One region of the Niveispirillum sp. genome, then DNA from elsewhere that is predicted to be linked to it. Evidence: riboswitches for the same ligand, from Rfam matches in the RefSeq annotation. Region 1 holds a riboswitch; the other holds the start of a gene.
The links. A riboswitch is a leader RNA that binds a small molecule or an ion and turns the genes downstream of it on or off. The one in region 1 is predicted to bind thiamine pyrophosphate.

Region 1 (7,584 bases):
GACTGGACATGGGAAAGCCTTCGGCAAGGATGATGCCAATGTAAGCAGGCCGGCAGCATATGGAAAGGAGGGTTACCCCCCCTCCCCCCAGCGCCGCACCCGGCCCGTGTCGATATCGAACAGGTCGAGCACGCGCCCGATCGTATGGTCGACCATGTCGTCCAGGCTTTGCGGATTGGCATAGAAGGCAGGAACGGGCGGATAGACGATGGCCCCCATCTCCGTCACCGCCGCCATGGAGCGGATATGGCCCAGATGCAGCGGCGTCTCGCGCAGCATCAGCACCAGCCGTCGGCGTTCCTTCAGCACGACATCGGCGGCACGGGTCAGCAGCGAACTGGTGACCCCCGACGCAATCTCCGACAGGGAGCGCACCGAACAAGGCGCGACGATCATGCCCATGGTGCGGAAACTGCCCGATGATATGGCAGCCCCGATATCGGTGATGGCATAGGTGACGTCGGCCAATGCGCGAATGTCAGCCACCTTCAGCCCCGACTCGTGCGCAGAGGTCACCTCGGCAGACCTGCTCATTACGAGGTGGGATTCGATGCCCAGCCGGCGTAACGTTTCAAGCAGGCGTATGCCGTAAACAATGCCCGACGCCCCGCTGATCCCGACAATCATCCGTCGGGGCGGTGTGGATGCCGGGTTCTGGTCAGGACCGGAAGAACCGGCCGGCTGTGGGAGGATATCTGCCATGGAGGTGATGTAGCGCCCCCGATGGTTTTCGTCCAGGGTGGCTAATCCGCCCCTCGAAAAACCCCACCACCCTATCCATATGCATAGAGCCGCAAGTTACGATTCCATGTCAGGATCGTGACCCATGTTTTGTCCCTCAGGAAAGGTCAAGCCGCGTTTCAGGTCCCAACAACCAGACAGGTCCGTTGTTCCATCGTTCAAGAAGGAGAGGCCGTATGTTGTTCCCCGAGCGTGTTGAATCGCTGCGTACGAAGCACGAGAACCTGGATCGGGAGGTGCGCATGGAAGCGCGCCGTCCCATGCCCGACACAACGACCCTGACCCGCCTGAAAATGGAGAAATTGCGCGTGAAGGAGGAAATGGACCGCCTGGCCCGCGCCTGACGGCATTTCCGGCCCCGAACGGCCAGAAGAAAGGCCCCCGTTCGCGATGCGGACGGGGGCCTTTTGTTTCAGGGCGACTTGTCCTTCGGCCTTTCGGGCGTTGCCGGTACCGACACCCGCTGCTGGATCAGCTTGGTTTCCAACACCATGAAGTCGGGCGGTACCACCGGTTCCAACTCCGCCCGGTATTTCTCTAGCAAGGCCGCCGCCTGTTCAAACCGACCCAGCCGGCGATGCAGCTCGACGGTCAGAAAGCGCAAGCTGGCCACATTACGGACATCGACCGGTGGTTGCTTTTCAAGAACTTCCTGGAACAGCGGCAGCGCCTCTTCCAGATAGCCCAGTGCTTTCTGCTCATTCGCCTCCGCCTGCCAGGACGCGTACAGAAGACTGAAGGCGATATCCTCTGTTGTATAACCCAACAGACGCTGCAAGCGGGCGACCAGGTAATAGACGGGATGGCTTGCCACCAACGCCTTGTATTCCGGTGTCGCAGCGAAGGCCTTCAAGGTTTCAATCTGTTCTGTTTTGAATTCTTCCTGAAACAGGGGGAAGCCGTTGCTGGGACAGGTGACCATCGGCCAAGGCGAGGCGATGGGCCCAACTTTCCGAAAATCAAGCCGACTGCCGAAAGAGGTCCCGGATGCCATTGTTGGGGCGGTGAATTTCTCCCCGGTGATGGGGCAGGTATAATCAACCTCGACAAAGGTCAATGCTGCGGCGGGTACGGCATGGAGGAGGGAAAGGCTATAAAATGACAGCGCGACCAAGGAACCAAGGATACGTGCCCGCATGATCCACCTCCTGACTTGATAATATAATTAGCTATTTTGCCTTATATTTATTAATAAATTATCTGTGCATGGTTCTTTTTGATTGATCCGCCCCGCAAGCCGGAGCGGGTGGCCTTCGCACCACCCGCTCCCTGACCTGCCCCCTCAGTGATGATCCTCCGGCACCGGCCTGTCCGACAGGTACACCTGCCCACCCTTCTCCTTGAACGCCGCCGACATGGCGGCCATCCCCTCCTGCGCCGCTGCGTAATCGCGCACTTCCTGCGTGATCTTCATGGAGCAGAATTTCGGCCCGCACATGGAGCAGAAATGCGCCAGCTTGGCGCCTTCGGCCGGCAGGGTCTGGTCGTGATATTTCTCCGCCGTTTCGGGGTCCAGCGACAGGTTGAACTGGTCGCGCCAGCGGAACTCAAACCGGGCGCGTGACAGAGCGTCATCACGTTCCTGCGCACCGGGATGCCCCTTGGCCAGATCGGCGGCATGGGCGGCCAGCTTGTAGGTGATCACCCCCACCTTCACATCGTCACGGTCGGGCAGGCCCAGATGCTCCTTGGGCGTGACGTAGCAGAGCATAGACGTGCCGAACCAGCCGATCATGGCCGCCCCGATGCCGCTGGTGATATGGTCGTACCCCGGCGCGATATCGGTGGTCAGCGGCCCCAGCGTGTAGAAGGGTGCCTCGCCACAGACCTTCAACTGCTTGTCCATATTGGCCTTGATCTTGTGCATGGGCACATGGCCCGGCCCCTCGATCATCACCTGCACATCATGCTTCCAGGCGATCTGGGTCAGTTCGCCCAGCGTGTCCAGCTCCGCGAACTGAGCCGCGTCATTGGCGTCGGCAATGCTGCCGGGGCGCAAACCGTCACCCAGCGAGAAGGCGATGTCATACGCCTTCATGATCTCGCAGATCTCCTCGAAATGCGTGTAGAGGAAGTTCTCCTTGTGATGGGCCAGGCACCATTTCGCCATGATGGAGCCGCCCCGGCTGACGATCCCCGTCACCCGTTTGGCCGTCAGCGGGATATGGGCCAGCCGCACACCGGCATGGATGGTGAAATAATCCACGCCCTGTTCGGCCTGTTCGATCAGGGTATCGCGGAACAGTTCCCAGGTCAGGTCCTCCGCCTTGCCCCCCACCTTTTCCAGCGCCTGATAGATGGGCACGGTGCCGATGGGGACCGGCGAATTGCGGATGATCCATTCGCGGATCGTGTGGATATTGCGGCCCGTGGACAGGTCCATCACCGTATCGGCGCCCCAACGGATGGCCCAGACCAGCTTGTCCACCTCATCCGCGACGGACGAGGTCACCGCCGAATTGCCGATATTGGCGTTGATCTTCACCAGGAAGTTCCGGCCGATGATCATCGGCTCCGTCTCCGGGTGGTTGATATTATTGGGGATGATGGCGCGACCGCGCGCAATCTCGTCCCGCACAAATTCCGGGGTCACATAATCGGGGATCGACGCCCCGAAATCCTCGCCATCGCGCGCGGCCTGTTCCGCCAGCTTCGCCCGGCCCAGATTCTCGCGGATGGCGACATATTCCATTTCCGGCGTGATGATGCCTTTGCGGGCATAATGAAGCTGGGACACGTTCGCCCCTGCCTTGGCGCGCAACGGCGTGCGGGATGCCCGGTCAAACAGCGGCACGGGGCTTTCCTGCCCCTCGCGCAGACCATTATCCTCCGGTTTCACCTCGCGGCCACCATACGCCTCCACATCCCCGCGCGCGGTCACCCAGGCGCGGCGCAGTTCGGGCAGGCCCGAACGGATATCGGTACGGATGGACGGGTCGGTATAGGGACCGGACGGATCATAGACGCGCACCGGTGCCTCATTGGCGCTGGGCGATAGATCGATCTCGCGCATGGCCACGCGGATATCGGGAAAACGCTCCCCTGCCACATGCACCTTCCGGCTGGCGGGCAGCGGGCCGGTGGTCACGCGGAATTCGGGATCGGTAATGTTGGTATCTGGCATCTGGACCTCCCTTGCGTTGGAGATCCGGGTTTGCGTGCGGTGAGGCGGCACGGTTGGGGCAAACGGGGCCCCTATGCTTCCATCCCTACGCCGGTACGACCCGGATCAGGTTCGAAGGGTTCCCGCGCCGGTGCCGCCATCCTGGCGGTCCATGCGGTGTCTCAGCCCCTTGCCGGGGTTCCCCTTGGACGGGAGGGAAGGTGCGGGATGATGGGGTTGGGTGTCAAGGGCGGGTGGTTCAGGGGACGAACAAATGAAAAGCCCCGGCCCACCCATACAGGTGGACCGGGGCCATGCCATTTACCGCCGATGCGGTGATCCTTACGGTGCACCCTCCAGCGACAGGGCCAGGAAGGTCTGTTCACCACGGCGTTCGACCAGCAGCAGCACGGCCTTCTGGCCGGCGGTCTTGGCCTTGCCCACGCGGTCCTGCACGTCGGCGGGGGTGGTTACCGGTTGCTGACTGACCTCCAGCACCACGTCGCCGGGGCGCAGCTGACGCGACTGGGCAGGGGCGTTGGGATTCACCTTGGTGATGACCACGCCCTTGGTGCCCTCAGCCAGTTCGAACTGCTTGCGCAGTTCGGCGGTGATGGCGGAAACGGTGAGGCCCAGCGCGTCCACCTGCTGCTGCGCACCGGAGGTGCCAGACTGCTGCTCCTCGGGCTGCTCCTCTTCTGCGGCGGCGGGTTCCTCGGGGAATTCGGCCAGGGCAACGGTCACATTCACCGGCGTGCCCTTGCGGGAAATGCCGACATTGACCTTGGTGCCCACCGGTGTGCCGGCCACCATGCGCGGCAGGGTGCGGTTGTTGGCAACCTCCTTGCCGTCAAAGGTCAGGATGACGTCGCCGGGCTTCAAACCGGCGGCGGCGGCGGGGCTGCCCTCCGTCACGGTGCCGACCAGGGCACCCTTGTGATGGGCCAGCCCCATGCTTTCGGCGATTTCCGGGGTCACCGACTGTATCTGCACGCCCAGCCAGCCACGGCGCACCTTGCCGGCCTTGCGGATTTCCTCAATCACGGTGCGGGCCATGCTGGACGGGATGGCAAAGCCGATACCGACCGAACCGCCCGTACGGCTGTAGATGGCCGAATTGATGCCAACCACGTCGCCGGCCAGATTGACCAGCGGGCCACCGGAATTGCCCTGGTTGATGGCGGCGTCGGTCTGGATGAAATCGTCAAAGCGACCGGCACCGATATCACGGGCGCGGGCCGACACGATGCCGGCGGTGACGGTGCCACCCAGGCCGAACGGATTACCGATGGCCACCACCCAGTCACCGACCTTCAGCACATCGCTGTCGCCCCATTTCAGGGCGGTCAACTTCTGCTTGGTCTCAACCTTCAGCAGGGCCAGATCGGTCTCCTTGTCGGTGCCGATCAGCTTGGCCTTCAGTTCGGTCTGGTCGGCATCCTGGAAGATGACGGTGATTTCGTCGGCACCTTCAATCACGTGGTTGTTGGTGACGATATAACCCGACGCGTCGATGATGAAGCCCGACCCCAGCGACTGCGCCTTGCGCGGGGCGCCCTGGCCCTGCTGCTGGCGTTCCAGGAAGTCGCGGAAGAATTCTTCCATGGGCGAGCCGGGGGGGAAGTCGGGCATGGGCACGGCGCCGCGGCCACCCTGCTTGTTCTGGATCGTCTGGCTGGTCGAGATATTGACCACCGACGGCAGCGTCTTTTCGGCCAGCGGCGCGAAACTGTCGGGCGCGCCACGCTGGGCCAGGGCCGGCGGGGTGAAGATCAGGGCGGCGGTCACCGCCAGCAACGACAAGAGGCCGGCCACGCGGCCTTCCCGGACGACGGCCCCGGCAGTGGCGCGGGCGGAACGGGAACGGAAGGCGTCGATCACGTCAATCTCCAGGGGCCGGTCATCCGCGCCCACACCCCGGGGCACGCATCGGCACGCCGGCCCGAAAGGGGCGCACCGACAGCCAACGAATATAGCGTGAAAGACCGCCTTGCGAAGCATTCCTTCGTAACAGGCGGATGGTCTTGGGTGTGAAAAGCGGCACCAGAACCTTTGTAGCGTGTTTCCGTTGTCTGGAAACACGCTACAGCCTTTCGTTTTCCTCAGGCGCCGGCGCCAACGTCCGTTGGCTTGGCTTCACGCCGCACGTGCGGCGCGGCAGCAGTCGCTGCCGGAGCTGTTTCCGGTATACCGTAAAACAGCTCTAGCCCCGGATCGCGGCCAAGGCCACGACGCCCAGGATGGCGGCACCCAAGCCGATCCGGCGCAGCATGACAGGCTCCATGCCGGTAATGCGCTGGGCCATGTCCCGCATGGAATTGGGCGCAACGGCATAAAGAAGCCCCTCGATCACAAAGACCAGGGCCAGTGCGGTCAGGAAATCGGTCACGGGAGGTGTCCGGAAAAGGAGGGGGCGCGGGGCGGTCAAAACCGCCCCGCGCAAGGCAGCATCACCGCTTGGTCACGCCGCCCGTGCTGTTGAAGTAGCGGAAGAACTCGCTGTCCGGTGACAGGACCATCTGCGTGTTATCGCCCTTCATCGCCGCCTTATAGGCATCCAGCGACCGGTAGAACCCATAGAATTCCGGGTTCTTGTTCGCGGATTCGGCCAGGATACGGATAGCCTGGTTGTCGCCCTCACCGCGCAGCACCTGGCTGTCGCGCTGGGCTTCAGCCAGGATCACGGTGCGTTCACGCTCGGCCCGGCTACGGATCTGCTGGGCCTGTTCACTACCCTGCGCGCGGGCTTCCTTGGCCTCGCGCTCGCGTTCCGACCGCATACGCTCATAAACGGCCTGCGAGGTGGCTTCGGGCAGGTCGGCGCGGCGGATGCGGACATCCACGATCTCCACCCCGAACTGGGCGGCTTCCTGGTTCACCTGCGCCTTGATGTCGGTCATCACCTTGCCGCGTTCCTTGGACAGGACGGCCAGCAAGGTGGCGTTACCCAGCACACGGCGCAGGGCCGAATTGACGGTGGCGGCCAGACGCTGTTCGGCCACGTTCTCATTGCCGACCGACGTATAGAACTTCAACGGTTCGGTGATGCGATAACGTGCAAACGCGTCCACTTCCAGACGCTTCTGGTCGGCCAGGATCACCTGTTCGACCGGCGGATCGACATCCAGCACGCGGGCGTCCAGCAGAACCACATTCTGCACGAACGGGATCTTGGCATGCAGGCCCGGCTCCTGAATGGTCCGCTTCCATTCACCCAATTGCAGCACCAGGGCCTGTTGGGTCTGGTTCACGGTGAACAGGGAGGCCGAGGCCAGGATGGCGGTTGCGGCGGCGGCAATGCCGAGAGCGACAAGTTTGGTGCTCATGGTCCGTCCCCCTTACTGGCGCGGTGCGGCCGGAACGGCCGGCGTCTGTTGGCGGATCTGGTTCGTCAACTCGTTCAGCGGCAGGAACGGCACGACACCGCTGCCCTTGCCCTGATCGATGATGACCTTGTTGGTGCCGCCCAGCACCTCCTGCATCGTTTCAAGATACATGCGGCGGGCCGTAACTTCCGGCGCCTGACTATAGGCCGCAAGAACCTGGGCGAAACGCTGCGCATCACCCTGTGCCAGGCTCACCACCTGTTCACGATAGGCCGATGCCTGCTGGATCAGCTGTTCGGCCTCACCACGGGCGCGGGGGATGATGTCGTTGCGATAAGCCTCGGCCTCGTTACGCAGACGCTCGCGGTCCTGGCGGGCGCGCTGCACATCGTTGAACGCATCGACCACGGGGGC
Region 2 (7,584 bases), on a different contig from region 1:
GGGGCAGACCTTACGGGCGCCAACCTGACGGGGGCCGACCTGCGTCAGGCCCAAATCCGGAATGTCAGCATCAAGGGCGCCGACCTGACCGACGCCAACCTGACCAATGCCGACCTGCGCGGCGTGGATTTCAGCAAATGCAAGCTGGCCAACACCAAGGGCCTGCCTGACGTTGATCTGGAAGGGGATGATTGATCCCACGCCTGTTCCCTGGTAACGCACCAGCATGGATACGCATCACGACATCATCATCGCAGGCGGCGGGGCCGCAGGGCTTTACGCCGCCATCTTTGCCGGGCGGCGCGGGCGGCGCGTTCTGGTGCTGGACCATGCGGAGAAGGTGGGCAAGAAGATCCTGATCTCCGGCGGCGGGCGCTGCAATTTCACCAACCTGGAGGTGAAGCCCGACCGCTACCTGTCAGCCAATCCGCATTTCGCCATCTCCGCCCTGAAACGCCATACGCAGCATGATTTCATCGCCTTGGTCGACCGGCATGGTATCGGCTGGCACGAAAAGAAGCTGGGGCAGCTTTTCTGTGACGATGGGGCACCGCGCATCCTGGGCATGCTGCTGGATGAATGCGCCGATGCTGGCGTGGCCATCCGCACGGCATGCCGGATCGATGAGGTCACGCCGGTCGATGGCGGCGGGTTCAGCGTGGTGACCAGCCATGGCACCTTCACCGCCGACAGCTTCATCCTGGCCACGGGCGGCCCGTCCATCCCCAAGATGGGGGCCACCGATTTCGCCTTCCGTCTGGCGCGCAAATGGGGGCTGAATATTGTGGAGCCGCGCCCGGCCCTGGTGCCCCTGACCTTCGCGCCTGTCGATCTGGACAAGCTGAAGGACCTGTCGGGTGTGCCGCTGGAAGCATCGGTTTCCTGCGGCAAGGGCCGGTTCCGCGAAGCGCTGCTGATCACCCATCGCGGCCTGTCGGGGCCGTCGATCCTGCAAATCTCCTCCTACTGGCGGGAGACGGAAGCGGTGCGCATCGACCTGTCACCCGATCTGGCCCTGGCCGAGCATCTGAAGGGTCTGAAGAAGACGCGCCACAAGGCGGAGCTGAAGACCATCCTGGGCGAAATCCTGCCCCGCCGCTTTGCCGAGCGGTTGTTCGAGGTGGCGCTGATCGGCCCTGCCCCCGTGGTCAACCGGCCCATGGCCGACATCAAGGATGCCGACCTGATGGCGGTGGCCAGCGCCCTGCACGCCTGGACGGTGCTGCCGGACGGGACGGAGGGCTACCGCACGGCGGAAGTGACGCTGGGCGGCATCGACACCGCCGAGCTGTCATCCAAGACCATGGAAGCCAAGAAAGTCCCCGGCCTGTTCGTGGTGGGAGAGGCCGTGGACGTCACCGGCTGGCTGGGCGGCTATAATTTCCAATGGGCTTGGTCCAGCGGTCATGCGGCGGGCATGGCCGCCTGACCCTCACGTCCCGATTAGCCCCAGTTCCGGGCTGGATGCCTCCGCGCGCAGACGCTTGGGGATGCGGCCCGCCAGACGGGCCATGCGGCCCCCTTCCACCCCGGCCCGCATGGCCGCCGCCATCATCACGGGATCGGTGCTTTTGGAGACGGCGGTGTTCAGCAGGACGGCGTCGCAGCCCAGTTCCATGGCGAGTGCGGCATCACTGGCCGTGCCGATGCCGGCATCCAGAACCACAGGAACCGTGCTGTTCCGGCAGATCGTCTCGATATTGTACGGGTTCAGGATGCCCAGGCCGGTGCCGATGGGGGCGCCCAGCGGCATGACGGCGGCACAGCCGACATCGGCCAGACGGCGGCAGATGATGGGGTCGTCCGTGCAATAGGGCAGGACCACGAACCCGTCACGCACCAGTTCATCCGCTGCGCGCAGAAGCTGTTCGACGTCGGGATACAGCGTCTCCCGATCGCCGATCAGTTCCAGCTTGATCCAGTTGGTGTCCATGGCCTCACGCGCCAACTGCGCGGTCAGGACGGCATCCTTGACCGTGGAACAGCCGGCGGTATTGGGCAGCAGCCAGACCTTGCCCGCCACCAGATCCAGCAAGCCTTCACCATATCCGGTCAGGTCGGCGCGGCGCACGGAAACGGTGAGGATTTCGGAGCCGGATGCCGCCAAGCTGTCCAGAAACACCTGCTGGTTGGGATAACCGGCAGAGCCCAGGAACAAGCGGGACCGGAAGCTCTTGCCGGCGATCTTCAGCGGATCATTCATCTCAACCACCTTGCAGAACCTTGACGATTTCCACCCGGTCGCCGGGGGAAAGAATGGTATCGGCCCAGCGCCCACGCGGGACCACGGTGTCGTTGAGCGCCACGGCAATGCCGCGCGCGCCCGGATCAATCCCTCCCACCGCCATCACGGCGGTCAGGGCGTAATTGTCCGGCTCCAGGTTCTTGCCATTGACGCTGATCATTAGCTCCACCCCTTACGCGGCGCGTGCCGCATCGAAACGGCCAGCCCCGAACGGGGCGATATGCGGATCGACCCGCCCGGTCAAGACCAGATCGGCGATGGCGTCCGCCGTGAGGGGGGCCAGCAGGATGCCGTTGCGGTGATGGCCCGTGGCCAGTACCAGCCCCTCCAACCCCGCCGCCGGCCCCAGGATGGGCGCATCATCGCGGCAGCCGGGCCGGTGGCCCACCCACATCTCCTTGACGGGCAGTTCTTCCACCCCCGGCAGGGCGCGCCAGGCGGCATCCAGCAGGGCCAGAACCCCGCCCGCCGTCATCTGCGCATCGAACCCCTTTTCCTCTGTCGTCGCCCCGATGATCAGGGTGCCGTCGGCGCGCGGCACCAGATAGCATTTGGGCGCCCAGACGACATGCGACAACAGCGGGTTGGCGGGGTCCATGACCAGCGACATCATCTGCCCCTTCACGGGGCGCACCGGCGGCGGGCTGGCCTGTCCGGGGACAAGCCGCGACCAGGCACCCGCCGCCAGCACGACACTATCGGCAGGCACAACACGGTCGCCCAAGACCACGCCCGTCGCCCGACCGCCCTGCACATCCAGACCCGTGACATCCACCCCCTCATGCAGACGGGCACCCGTGCGTTCCAGGGCCACGCGCAGGGCCGCCGCGGCCAGCCGGTTATCGACCTGCCCATCCTTGGCGCTGAACACGCCCGCCGCGGTGCGCGGGTTCAGGAAGGGCTCCTTCTCCTTGGCCGCCGCTCCTGACAGCCAGACGAGGTCCAGGCCCAGCCCGCGCTGAAACTCATAGTTCGACCGCAGCAGTTCCACCTCGTCCCGCGTGCTGGCCACCACCAGCGTGCCTTCGGTACGTAGGCCGACTTGCATACCGGTCAGCGCCTCCAGCTCCGCCGCGAAGCCCGGCCAGCGAGCCTGGCTTTCCAGGCACAGCGGCAACAGGCGCTGTTCGCCCGGTTCCGCTTCCACCCCCGCCGCCAGCATGCCGGCGGCTGCGCGCGTCGCCCCCTGGCCGGCACTGGCACGGTCGAAGATGTCGACCGACGCTCCACCCTGGGCCAGGCGCCAGCCGATGGCCATGCCGATGATGCCGCCGCCGATGATGGCGACGCGTGGTCTGTCAGGTCTGTGCAGCAAACTCATTTCCGCCTTCTCCCTTCGCCGGCATGACCCGGATCAGGTTCGATGGGTGTGATCTCAGCCGCATGGCGATAATGCATGCGGCACCCCAGGGTCCATGCGCTATGTCATGGGCCTGTCACGTCCGGAATGCAAGGGAACGCGCAGCATCATTTCCGCCCCGCCGGGATCGCGCTTGACCATTGGCGGCACTGGGCATATTTGCCCCATGAGGACAGTCCCGTCCCGCCCTTTTTTTGCCCGGACCCCGCACCCATGTCGCTGCTGCCCATCCTCACCATCCCCGACACCCGTCTGAAGGCGAAGTGCAAGCCCTTGACCAATGTCGATGGCCGCGTGGCGAGGCTGATGGATGATATGCTGGAGACCATGTACAAGGCGCCGGGCATCGGTCTGGCGGCCCCGCAGATCGGGTTGCTTGAGCGGGTCATCGTCGTGGACGTGTCGGAAAACCGCAGCGACGCGCTGGCCATGGTCAACCCGGAACTGATCTGGACCTCTGACGAACAGGCCATCACCCAGGAAGGCTGCCTGTCCATCCCGGAGATCTATGCCGAGGTGACACGGCCCAAGATGGTGCGCGTGCGCTATGTCGACCGGGGTGGCGAAGAACGGGAAATGGATGCTGACGGCCTGCTGGCCACCTGCATCCAGCACGAGATCGACCATCTGAACGGTGTGCTGTTTATCGACCATCTCTCGTCGCTGAAGCGCAACATGCTGCTGCGCAAGTACAACAAGGCGAAGAAGTAACGGGAGCGTTCGCGTTCCTCAATCGCCGGCGCCGCATCCGCGGCTTGGCTTCACGCCGCACGTGCGGCGCGGCGGCGGTCGCCGCCGAAGCGTTTTACGGAAGCCCGTAAAACGCTCCCTTCCACTCTCCGCCGGGGAGGTGCCCCATGCCGCTGCGTCTCGCCTTCATGGGCACGCCGGATTTTTCCGTCTCCATCCTGGATGCGCTGGTGGCCGCCGGGCATGAGGTGGTGTGCGTCTATAGTCAGCCGCCGCGTCCCGCAGGCCGAGGGCAGCAATTGCAGGCCAGCCCCGTGCATCGCCGCGCCGAGGCCCTGGGCATTCCCGTGCGCACCCCCAAAAGCCTGCGCAAGGCGGAGGAGCAGGCGGAGTTCGCAGCGCTCAACCTGGATTGCGCCATCGTTGCGGCCTATGGCCTGATCCTGCCGCAGGCCATTCTCGATGCGCCACGCCTGGGCTGTGTCAATGTCCATGCCAGCCTGCTGCCGCGCTGGCGCGGGGCGGCCCCCATCCAGCGGTCGATCCTGGCCGGCGATGCGGAGACGGGCGTCACCATCATGCAGATGGATGCCGGCCTGGATACCGGCGCCATGCTGTTGAAGGACACGCTGCCCATCACGGCCCGGATGAATGCCGCCGACCTGCATGACGCGCTGGCCGTCATGGGGGCGCGGCTGATGGTTGAGGCCCTGCCCGGCATTGCCGATGGCAGCCTGCCCCCGGTGCCGCAGCCGGCAGAGGGCGTGACCTATGCCGCCAAGCTGTCTAAGGATGAGGGACGGCTGGACCTGACCCGGCCCGCCTCCGAACTGGACCGGCAGGTGCGTGGCCTCACCCCCTGGCCCGGCACCTGGATCGATCTGGCCAATGGCGAGAAGCTGAAGGTGCTGGAGGCACAGGCGGTCGATGGCGGGGGCGAACCCGGCACCCTGCTGGATGCCGGACCCACCCTGGCCTGTGGCGAGGGGGCGCTGCGCCTGATCCGGGTGCAGCGGCCGGGCAAGGGGCCGGTGGATGGTGCCGCCTTCCTGCGCGGCTATACTCACCAGATCGGCGGAAAGCTGACGGCGTGAGGCCGCTGCCCGACCCGCCCCTGCTGCTGATCACCGACCGGCATCAGGCGGGCGGCGATCTGGCGTCGGTGGTGGCCGCCTGTGTGTCCGCTGGGTGCCGCTGGGTCAGTCTCCGGGAAAAGGACCTGCCGCGCGACCATCAATCCGCCCTGCTGATGCGGCTGCGGCCTGTCCTGGCGCAGGTCGGTGGCGTGCTGACCATCCATGGCGATATGGCGCTGGGCAGCCTGTGCGACGGGGTGCATCTGCCGGATGGCGGGGATATCGTCACGGCACGGGCCCTGCTGGGGCCGGATGCCCTGATCGGCACCTCCTGCCATGACCGGGATGGTGTGGCGGCGGCGGCGCGCGATGGGGCGGATTACGCCACGCTCAGCCCCATTTTCCTGACCCCATCCAAGCCCGGCTACGGCCCCGCCCTGGAGCTGGGGGTCCTGTCGGGGCTGCCCCTGCCCACCCTGGCGCTGGGCGGGGTTGATGGCGGGAATGCCGGGGCCTGTATCGGTGCCGGGGCGGCAGGCGTCGCGGTGATGGGAACCATCATGCGCGATCCGGCATCGGCGGGGCCGATCCTGTCCGCCCTGGCTGCGACGCGGGGCCGCAAGCCCGGCATTTGACCAAAGGGCCGTATCGACCCCATATCACGGCATCTTTTCATTCACCGAACGGCCTGTCATGACCGCCGCCCAAACCGTACCCGGCCACCGCGCCGTCGCCAACTGGCTGCTGGCCTGTGCCGGCATGGTCTTTGTCATGGCCATCATCGGCGCCATCACCCGCCTGACGGAAAGCGGCCTGTCGATCACCGAATGGAAGCCCATTACGGGCACCCTGCCGCCCCTGAACGAGGCGCAGTGGCTGGTGGAGTTCGAGAAATACAAGCAGATCCCCGAATATCAGGTCCTGAACCGGGGCATGAGCCTGGATGAGTTCAAGCAGATCTTCTTCTGGGAATGGTTCCACCGCCTGTGGGGCCGTCTGATTGGCGTGGTCTTCGCGGTGCCGCTGGTCTGGTTCGCGGTGAAGGGCATGGTGACAAGGTCCATGCTGCCCAAACTGGTGGGCCTGTTCCTGCTGGGCGGGCTGCAGGGCTTCATCGGCTGGTTCATGGTGCAATCGGGCCTGTCGGTGCGCACCGATGTCAGCCATTACCGGCTGGCCATGCATCTGTCGATGGCGCTGATCCTCTACGCCTTGCTGATCCAGGCGGGCCTGGGCCTGCGCCATCCCGGTGCCGCCCACCGGCCTGACCGTGCCGGCCTGCGCCGCCATGGCTGGGCGGCCATGGTGCTGGTGTCCATCACGGTCGTCTGGGGGGCCTTTGTGGCGGGGCTGGATGCCGGCTTTGCCTACAACACCTGGCCGCTGATGAATGGGGAGTTTGCCCCGCCGGAGGTCTGGAACCTGTCGCCGGCGTGGCTGAACTTCCTGGAAAACACCGCCATGGTGCAGTTCACGCACCGCTGGCTGGCCATCGCCACCGCCGTCGCTGTCCTGTCCTATGCCTGGCGGGTGGGACAGCGGGCCGATTTGCCGGAGGTGGCGAAGCAGTCGGCCCTGTGGCTGTCACTGGGCATTGGCGGGCAGGTGGTGCTGGGTATTACCACCCTGCTGCATGCCGTACCGGTGGCCCTGGGTTCGGCCCACCAGGGGGGCGCCCTGGTGGTCATCGCCCTGCTGATCCGCTCGATCCACACCTTGCGGCGGTGATTAGAGCAGGTCCCGCAGGATCGGGATCAGGGGAATATCCGCCGGCGGCATCGGGTAATCCACCATGCGCACCGGCTTGACCCAGGCCAGCTGCTGCCCCTCCAGGGGCGTAGGCGTCCCCTTCCAGACGCGTGCCACATAGAGCGGCATCAGCAGGTGGAAGGTCTCATAGGTGTGGCTGGCAAAAGCGATGGGGGCGAGGCAGCTTTCCGCCGTGTCGATCCCCAGCTCCTCCTTCAACTCCCGCACCAGGGCCGCTTCCGGTGTCTCGCCCTCATCGACCTTGCCGCCGGGAAATTCCCACAGGCCCGCCATGGACTTGCCCGGTGGACGCTGCGCCAGCAGCACGCGCCCATCGGCATCAACCAGGGCGACAGCGGCCACCAGGACCGTGCGGATCGGCCCCTTACGGACCGGTTCCTGCCAGCAGGGTGTGTCGCCGCCGCTCACGACCGGTAGCTGCCATTGATGTCGATATAGCCGTG

Region 2: another riboswitch for thiamine pyrophosphate. It lies ahead of thiO (glycine oxidase ThiO); the one in region 1 lies ahead of thiC (phosphomethylpyrimidine synthase ThiC).

The regions. Positions count from the first base shown of each region.
Region 1 is NZ_JBQVOH010000001.1:245,919-253,502, reverse strand. It holds gene ACT6Q8_RS01195 (Fur family transcriptional regulator) at 1-10, opposite strand, end outside; gene ACT6Q8_RS01190 (UbiX family flavin prenyltransferase) at 73-627, opposite strand; gene ACT6Q8_RS01185 (YdcH family protein) at 918-1,085, shown strand; gene ACT6Q8_RS01180 (DUF2225 domain-containing protein) at 1,154-1,855, opposite strand; gene thiC (phosphomethylpyrimidine synthase ThiC) at 2,024-3,865, opposite strand; TPP riboswitch at 3,931-4,060, opposite strand; gene ACT6Q8_RS01170 (DegQ family serine endoprotease) at 4,187-5,725, opposite strand; gene ACT6Q8_RS01165 (DUF2065 domain-containing protein) at 6,048-6,233, opposite strand; gene hflC (protease modulator HflC) at 6,295-7,170, opposite strand; gene hflK (FtsH protease activity modulator HflK) at 7,183-7,584, opposite strand, start outside.
Region 2 is NZ_JBQVOH010000013.1:32,076-39,659, forward strand. It holds gene ACT6Q8_RS22715 (pentapeptide repeat-containing protein) at 1-195, shown strand, start outside; gene ACT6Q8_RS22720 (NAD(P)/FAD-dependent oxidoreductase) at 227-1,429, shown strand; gene ACT6Q8_RS22725 (thiazole synthase) at 1,433-2,203, opposite strand; gene thiS (sulfur carrier protein ThiS) at 2,205-2,405, opposite strand; gene thiO (glycine oxidase ThiO) at 2,418-3,566, opposite strand; TPP riboswitch at 3,559-3,664, opposite strand; gene def (peptide deformylase) at 3,819-4,316, shown strand; gene fmt (methionyl-tRNA formyltransferase) at 4,463-5,389, shown strand; gene ACT6Q8_RS22750 (thiamine phosphate synthase) at 5,386-6,006, shown strand; gene ACT6Q8_RS22755 (COX15/CtaA family protein) at 6,065-7,099, shown strand; gene ACT6Q8_RS22760 ((deoxy)nucleoside triphosphate pyrophosphohydrolase) at 7,100-7,549, opposite strand; gene argJ (bifunctional glutamate N-acetyltransferase/amino-acid acetyltransferase ArgJ) at 7,546-7,584, opposite strand, start outside.